Regions from separate parts of the Mesorhizobium sp. M7A.F.Ca.US.010.02.1.1 genome, predicted to be linked through region 2. Evidence: predicted binding sites of a transcription regulator. Region 2 holds the regulator's gene; the other holds the start of a gene.
The links. Region 2 encodes PhoB, which activates phosphate uptake and scavenging genes when phosphate is short. Its sites were predicted from a motif close to TGTCATNNANCTGTCAT; they were not measured.
Positions count from the first base shown of each region.

Region 1 (4,198 bases), on a different contig from region 2:
GAAACCCTTCATCGCCGCGTGACAGCGCCTGCAGGCGGATGTCGCGCGCCATCGGGAATTCGAGCGGCTCGCGGGTGATGTCGCCGGGGACGTGATCCTGCGGCATGTCGCCGTCGGGTTCGATCAGGCCTTCGCGGTCGAGGATCGCCGATACGCGCGGCATGGCTTGCGCTTCCGTCTCGCGCAGCAAGGGCTGGGCGACGTCAGCGCCGGCGGCAAGCTCGGGATCGAGCAGCCGGTGGGTGTAGTCGAAAGTGGGCCCGAGCAACTGGCCGCCGGGCAGATCCTTGTAGGTCGCCGACACACGTCGCTCGACCAGCATCCCGGCGGTGTCGATGGGCCTGGAGTAGCCGAAGCGTGGCAGCGTGGTGCGATAGGCGCGCACCAGGAAGATCGCCTCGATCATGTCGCCGCGCGCCTGGACGATGGCGAGTGCGGCCAGTTCACGATCATAGAGCGAGCCTTCGCTCATCACCCGATCGACGCCGAGCGCCAGCTGCTCGACGATCTGGTCGAGACGTAGTGCCGGCAGCGAACGGTCGCCGCGGCGGCGGTCGGCAAGCAGGCTGTGGGCGTTGGCGATTGCGGCTTCGCCACCTTTCACCGCGACATACATCTTACGCCTCCATCGTCTTGATGCGCGTCGTGCGCGGCAGGCAGGCAATGCCATCAGCGGTGGCGAGTATGATGTCGACGCCTCTGGGAAAGCGCTTGATGTTCTGTTTCCACTGCTCGACGAAATGGCGCGGCATCTGTGCCGGCGCGATCGTGGCGCTGGTTTCGATGCCGGGACCTTCGAGCAACAGCGGCGTGCCGGACACGAGATCGCCGACTTGCAGGATCAGCGTGGTCGAACGGTCGGGATAGTCCTGGGTGCCCTGCGAAAAACCATCGAGCGACATCATCTCGGCCGGAGCCGCGATGAAGGCGAAATGCGCATCGGCCGGTGTGTTGGCCAATGGCGCGCCGGTGTGGAACCCAAGCCAGGGTCTGATCGCGGTGGAAGCTTGCAGGGTCTGGTCGAGCCAGAGCGGGGTGTCGTTATCGCACAGCGCCAGTGCGATGGCGCCGGCGGCCGCCGAGAGCGGCGCCGGCGGGCGGGCGAAGGCCGGCAGCGGCTGCACGCTGCCTGGCCGCGCCATTGCGTCCATGACGGCGCGGAACACCGTCTGGGCATTGAAGACCGGATCGGCGAAACCGCCCTCTATCGATTGCGCTGCAATGTCCATCAGTCTTCTCCGCGAACCATGGTGAAGAAATCCACCTTCGTTGCCGCCGTCTCGGCGCGGCGTTTTTCATGCGCTGCGGTCAGAGCCGACCGCAGGGGCGCTATCAGTCCGGTCTCGACTTCATTGCGGCGGGCAGGGTCCTGCCACAGCGCGTCGGCGATGGCCGCCAGCTTCGCCTTCTGCTTGTCGCGGCCAAGCGCATAGCAATGTCCGACCTGCCCGGAGGGCAGCCGGACGGTGGCGCGGGTGACGGTCGCCTCGCCGACGTTGAAGGGCGCGCCGCCGCCGCCGATGCGGCCGCGCACGGTGACCAGCCCGGTCTCGGGGCCGCGCAGCAGTTCTGCTTCCGAAGGCAATCCGGCTTCATTCCAGAGCCGGACGATGTCATCGCCGCTGGATTGCGCCAGTGTCGCCATGGCGGCCTTGCGCTCGGCCTGGTCGCGGGCTTCCTGTCCTCGCATCAGCAGCATTCCTCTTTGTCAATTTGTCTATTGATATAGACAACTATACAAATTATACCTATTATCTAACGCGTGTCCATGACGGGTGGATGACAGCGATATAAGACTGGGCGCTGGAAGGTTGGGGCAATGATAGTCGGGCGGCTGGCAGCGGACAGCATCGAGCGGCGCAGTGGCGTTTCGCTGTGGCGGCAGATCGCCGACAAGATCCTGCATGCGATCGCCATCGGCGATTTCACGGAGAATGCAGCGTTGCCGCCGGAGGTGGCGCTGGCAGAACGCTATGGCGTCAACCGTCACACGGTGCGCAGCGCCATATCGGCCCTTGTAAGGGAAGGCGTGCTGCGGGCCGAGCAGGGGCGCGGCACCTTCGTACTGTCGCGCAAGCGGCTGTCCTATCCGATCGGCGCGCGCACACGCTTTTCGACAGGGCTGCAAGGGCAAACGACGGAACGGCACATCGTCCTGCTCGCCTCGTCGATCGAGCCGGCCAGCCAGCGCGTTGCCGAGGGCCTTGGCCTTGCCAGGGGAGCCGATGTGATCCGGTTGGAAACGCGCGGCGAAGCCGACGGACGGCCGGTGTCGCGTGCTGCCGGCTGGTTCGAGGCCCGGCGCTTTGCCGGCATCGATGCCGCGATGGCGCAAACCGGCTCGATCACCGCATCGCTGGCGCGTTTCGGCATCGACGACTATCTCCGGCAATCGACCGTGCTGTCGGCGCGCCATGCCGATGCGGCGGACCTTGCCGACCTCGACCTGCTGCCGGGCGCCATCGTGCTGGTCACGGTTGCCGTCAACGTCACGCCGGACGGCCAGCCGATCCAGTTTTCCGAGTCGCGCTTCCCGGCCGAGCGGGTGGAGCTGAAGCTGTCGGCGCTGTAGCTAACGTCGTCGTCCTTGGGCGAAGCAGGAGCGCAGCTCCGTCGCGGAGACCCAAGGATCCATGCCGCGATCTCGGGCGAAGAGCGCAGCGGCGCAGAATTCTGCACCGAAGCAACGCTCTCAGGTCACGGCATGGATCCTATGGTCTGCGCCGCGTCGCTTCGCTCCTCGCTCCGCCATAGGATGACGAAGCGATGGATGTTGCGGCTAGTCGCCAAAGCATCAGATCTACCAAGTTGGGCGCTCAACGATCTCCGAATTCGTGTCGAACAGGCGCCTCTATCCGACCTCGATCACAGCCTTGATCAGGCCGGATTTCTCGTGTGCCCAGCGGGCGAGATCGCGCGGCGTGCCGGCGAGTGTGGTGCGGTGTGTGACGAGCTTGGCCAGGGGCACGGCGCCGTTGCGGATCGAGGCGGCGACGTGATCGAAGTCGGCGCGCAGCGCGTTGCGGCTGCCGATCAGCGTCATCTCGCGCTTGTGGAATTCCGGATCGGAAAAGCTGATGTCGTCCTTGACGACGGAGACCAGCACCAGCGTTCCGCCATGCGCGACATGGGCGAAAGCCGACTGCACCGATTGGGTGTTGCCGGTGGCGTCGAAGACGACATCGAAGCCTTCGCCTGATGTCGCTCCCTTGACCAGATCGGGCACCGCGCCGCGCGACCCGTCGAGGGTCTGGAAACCAAGCTCATTTGCGGCGAAGGCGAGCCTTTCACTGCTCATGTCGAGCAGCGTCACGTCGAGCCCGGCGATGCGGGCGAAGATGGCGGTGCCGAGCCCGATCGGGCCAGCGCCGATGACCAGCGTGCGGGCGCCAGGGTCGGCGCGAGCGCGCCGCACGGCATGCGCTCCGATGGCCAGGAACTCGACTGCGGCGGCGTCGGCCAGCGACAGGCCGTTGGCCGGGTAGAGATTTTGCGCCGGCACCAGGATCCGTTCGCACATGGCGCCGTCGCGATGCACGCCCAGCACCTCGATCCTGACGCAGCAATTGGGCTTGCCGTGCCGGCAGGCGATGCACTTGCCGCAGGAAAGATAGGGGTTGACGACCACGGGCTCGCCAACGGCAAGATCGACGCCTTCGCCGGTCTCGAGGATCGTTCCCGACACCTCATGGCCCATGATGCGGGGATAGGCGAGGAACGGATGCTTGCCCTCGAAAATGTGGTAGTCGGTGCCGCAGATGCCGACATGGCTGACCGCCACCAGCGCCCAGCCGGCAGGCGGTGCCTCTGGTGAAGGCCGGTCTTCAAGGACAAGATCGCCGGGCGAACGGCAGAGGACGGCTTTCATGCGCTAATCCAGTCATGAAATCGCCGGCCCGTTGGTGTGGCGGACCGGCGGTTGATTGCGGGGTCGCTACTTGCCGCGGCGGCGCAGGCCGTCGAAGTAGACGATGATGATGATCAGCGCGCCGGTGATGATGCGCTGCCAGAACGAGTTGACGTTGAGCAGGTTGGCGCCGTTGTTGATGGTGGCCAGGATGAAGGCGCCGAGCAGCGGCCCATGCACCGAGCCGACGGCGCCGAACAGCGAGGTGCCGCCGATGACCGAAGACGCGATCGCCTGCAATTCCCAGCCCTCGGCCTGCGTCGGGTTGCCGATGCCGATGCGGGCGGCCAG
Region 1 covers NZ_RZRV01000005.1:292,044-296,241, reverse strand. Annotated here, with positions in the region: gene EOA19_RS08105 (carbon-phosphorus lyase complex subunit PhnI) at 1-616, opposite strand, end outside; gene phnH (phosphonate C-P lyase system protein PhnH) at 618-1,229, opposite strand; gene phnG (phosphonate C-P lyase system protein PhnG) at 1,229-1,690, opposite strand; gene phnF (phosphonate metabolism transcriptional regulator PhnF) at 1,823-2,572, shown strand; gene EOA19_RS08085 (zinc-binding alcohol dehydrogenase family protein) at 2,852-3,868, opposite strand; gene EOA19_RS08080 (ABC transporter permease) at 3,935-4,198, opposite strand, start outside.
Region 1: a site for PhoB is predicted at 1,769-1,785, ahead of phnF (phosphonate metabolism transcriptional regulator PhnF). Genes of this name have one in related genera too.

Region 2 (4,198 bases):
GTGCGCTCGGCGAAACCGCGCCTCTGCTGCTGATCGGCATGGTCGCCTTCGTCGCCGATCCACCGACGACGCCTTTCGATCCGGCCACCGCGCTGCCGGTGCAGATCTATATGTGGGCGAACGAGGCCGAACGCGCCTTCGTCGAGCGTATGTCCGGCGCCATCATCATCCTGCTCGTCTTCCTCATGGCCATGAACATCACCGCGATCGTGCTTCGGCGTCGGTTCGAGCGGCGCTGGTAGAAAAAAGGCATCTTGGTATGAACATCATGACCGAACAGTCCCTTGAAAACGCAGTGGGCGACAAGATGAAGTCGAACGAAGTGATCAAAATGCGCGGCGACAAGGTCGGCGTGTTCTATGGCGAGAAGCAGGCGCTGTTCGACGTCGATCTCGACGTCCGCCTGAACCAGGTGACGGCGCTGATTGGCCCCTCCGGCTGCGGCAAGTCCACCTTCCTGCGCTGCCTCAACCGCATGAACGACACCATCGATTCAGCACGGGTAACCGGCAAGATAACGCTCGACGAAGAAGACATCTACGACAAGAACATCGATGTCGTCGAACTCAGGGCGCGCGTCGGCATGGTGTTCCAGAAACCCAATCCGTTCCCCAAATCGATCTACGAGAACGTTGCCTATGGTCCGCGCATCCACGGATTGGCCAAGCGCAAGGCCGACATGGATCAGATCGTAGAGTCGAGCCTGAAGAAGGCGGCGATCTGGAACGAGGTCAAGGACCGTTTGCAAGAACCTGGCACGGGTCTTTCCGGTGGCCAGCAGCAGCGTCTGTGCATTGCACGCGCCATCGCCGTGTCACCCGAGGTGATCCTGATGGACGAACCGTGTTCGGCGCTCGACCCGATCGCCACTGCTCGCGTCGAGGAACTGATCGACGAACTGCGTCAGAACTATACGATCGTCATCGTCACCCATTCGATGCAGCAGGCAGCACGCGTGTCGCAGCGCACCGCGATGTTCCATCTAGGCTATCTGGTCGAGGAGGGCGCCACCGACAAGATGTTCACCACCCCCGACGACAAACGCACCCAGGACTACATCACCGGCCGGTTCGGCTGAGCTCAGGCATACGAGGGACGAAGATCATGGGTGAACATACCGTCGCATCTTTCGATGAGGATCTGGAGCAGATCAGCCAGCTGATCCGCGACATGGGCGATCTCGCCCGCTCGATGGTCAGTGGCTCGACCAGGGCTTTGCTCAATTCGGACAATGCGCTGGCGCAGCGCGTGGTTTCCGATGATGCCATCATGGATGCACGCCAGCGCGAGCTGGACGATCGCGCCATCACGCTGATCGCCAAGCGCCAGCCAATGGCCAACGATCTGCGTGCGGTGGTCGGTTCGATCCGCATGGCCGGCGACCTTGAGCGCATCGGCGACCTTGCCAAGAACATCGCCAAGCGCGTCGGCACTGTCGGGCTGAGTGTCACGCCGCACGACCTTTCGCATTCGATCGACGCGATGGCGCAACTGGTGCTGATCCAGGTGCAGGGGGTCGTCGACGAGTATGCCGCCGCTGACGCGGCAGCGCTTGCCACGCTCAGAAACAATGACGAACGCATCGACGTCAAATACACCTCGGTGTTCCGCGAGCTGCTGACCTACATGATGGAAGATCCCCGCAACATCACGGCGTGCACGCACTTGTTGTTCTGCGCCAAGAACCTCGAGCGGATCGGCGATCACGTGACCAACATCGCCGAAAATGCCTATTATGTTTTGACCGGCACGCAGTTGCCAGCCAATCGTCCGAAGCAGGACGAGACGGCAATGTCCGCGCCAGCGGCATAACAGGGGTGACCAGCCGATGATCGCACCACGCATCATGGTGGTGGAGGATGAGGAGCCGCTAGGCGTGCTGCTCCGCTACAATCTTGAATCCGAAGGTTACCAGGTCGAGGTGGTGACGCGCGGCGACGAGGCCGAGATCCGGCTGCAGGAGAACGTTCCCGACCTTCTCGTGCTCGACTGGATGGTGCCGGCGGTTTCCGGCATCGAACTCTGCCGCCGGCTAAGAATGCGCCCAGAGACCGAGCGGCTGCCGATCATCATGCTGACCGCGCGCGGCGAGGAAAGCGACCGCGTGCGCGGCCTCTCGACCGGCGCCGACGACTATCTGGTCAAGCCGTTCTCGACGCCGGAGTTCATGGCCAGGGTCAAGGCGCTGTTGCGCCGCGCCAAGCCGGAAGTGCTGTCCAGCGTGCTAAAGGTCGGCGACATCTTGCTCGATCGTGAATCGCACCGGGTCTATCGTAAGAAGAGCGAGATCCGGCTCGGACCGACCGAGTTCCGCCTGCTCGAATTCATGATGCGCCATCCAGGCCGCGTGTTCTCGCGCAGCCAGTTGCTCGACAATGTCTGGGGCGAAACGATCTACATTGACGAGCGCACGGTCGACGTACATGTCGGGCGGCTGCGCAAGGCGGTCAACAACGGCCGCATGCCTGATGTCATCCGCACGATCCGTGGGGCGGGCTACGCGATCAGGGAAGACTAGGTGGCTGTTCCGTCCCGATAGATCGGGAAAACTCGATTAGCACGCGGTCGCCAACAGCCGGTGGAATGTTGCACTCGTCTCATCGATGGGGAGCGAGCACGTGACGACAGGAGCGGTCATCCTCATCAGGTTTCGAATGACTGCATTTGGACCAAAGCGACAGGCAGCTTCTGGCGTTCCTCGATCTCCCAAACTCTCTATTGGGCCCCGGCTGGCCGCAGGAACCACGGCGAATTACTTGGTACGTCGCCATCTTGCCCGCAGGCTCCGACCAGAAAGCCACGCAAGAATGACTTTGAGTTAATTTAGATATACGTTCGTCGGATGACGCGCATTCTGCAGAAATATACAATTTTAATAAATTACTTCAAATTATTGCGAGTCCTCTCCTCTTTATTCATCGCTTGTCCGTCGATTGTTCAATGCGATCTCGGATCTAATGACGATTCCGTGGAACGATCTCGTTCTTTGCAGCGTTGCTTGGAAGCGGTCGCGGGACCTTTGACCAGGTCGGACACCATGAGGAAGGATTTCTGATGAGCACGGTCTTAAACGCCAAGGGCATCCCTCTTGCCTACACCGGCGCTTCCACTCATTGGTTCTCGGCCACCGGGTCTGGACCGGAACTGCATGGCACCTCCGGCAACGACTCCTTCTGGGGAGACACCGGCGTCACTGTCACGATCTACGGTGGCGCCGGCGACGACTACTATCATCTCTATTCCACCAACAATAAGGTGGTCGAGGATCCTGGGGCAGGGATCGACACGATCGACACATGGATGAGCTACAAGCTCCCCGACAATTTCGAGAACCTCGTCGTTACCGGCACCAACCGATTTGCGTTCGGAAATGCGGTGGACAACATCATCAAGGGCGGGTCGGGTCACCAGACGCTGGATGGCGGCAAGGGAAATGATGTCCTGATCGGCGGCGATGGCGCCGATACTTTCGCCATCTCCAAAGGTAATGGAAGCGATCTTATCTTCGACTTCGGTGCGACCGATGCGGTCCGGCTTGACGGCTACGACTTCACTTCGTTCGATGCCGTCCGTTCACAGATGGTCCAGGTGGAATCGAACGTGATGCTGAACCTCGGATCCGACGAGATCCTGGTGTTCAAGAATACGACCATCGACAAGCTGCAGCCCACCCAGTTCGAACTTCCGATCGACAAGTCCGCAATGACGCTGTCCTTCTCCGACGATTTCAACACGCTGAGCCTTCGGGACGGGCAGGACGGCACCTGGAATTCATTTCTGGTGGGGAGCGCCGAACGGCAGCACGTTGAGCAGCAATGGTGAGTTGCAGTGGTATATCGACGCCAATTATGGCCCGACGAGTTCGGTCCATCCGTTCAGCGTTGAGAACGGCGTCCTCACCATCACCGCCGCGCAGGCGCCGGAGGACATCAAGCCTCTGATCAACAACTACGAATACACCTCGGGGATCCTGACGACCCACGACACCTTCTCGCAAACCTACGGCTATTTCGAAATGCGGGCGGATCTTCCTGAAACAGCCGGAGCCTGGCCGGCGTTCTGGCTGCTTCCGGAGGACGGATCGTGGCCGCCGGAGCTGGACGTTGTCGAAACGCGCGGCCAGGACCCGAACACGCTCTACATGACGGCGCATTCCAATGAGACGGGAGCGCACACGAAGGTTTCGTCAACGGTGAAC
Region 2 covers NZ_RZRV01000029.1:14,168-18,365, forward strand. Annotated here, with positions in the region: gene pstA (phosphate ABC transporter permease PstA) at 1-242, shown strand, start outside; gene pstB (phosphate ABC transporter ATP-binding protein PstB) at 260-1,078, shown strand; gene phoU (phosphate signaling complex protein PhoU) at 1,105-1,812, shown strand; gene phoB (phosphate regulon transcriptional regulator PhoB) at 1,829-2,518, shown strand; partial or broken gene EOA19_RS24375 (family 16 glycosylhydrolase) at 3,055-4,198, shown strand, end outside.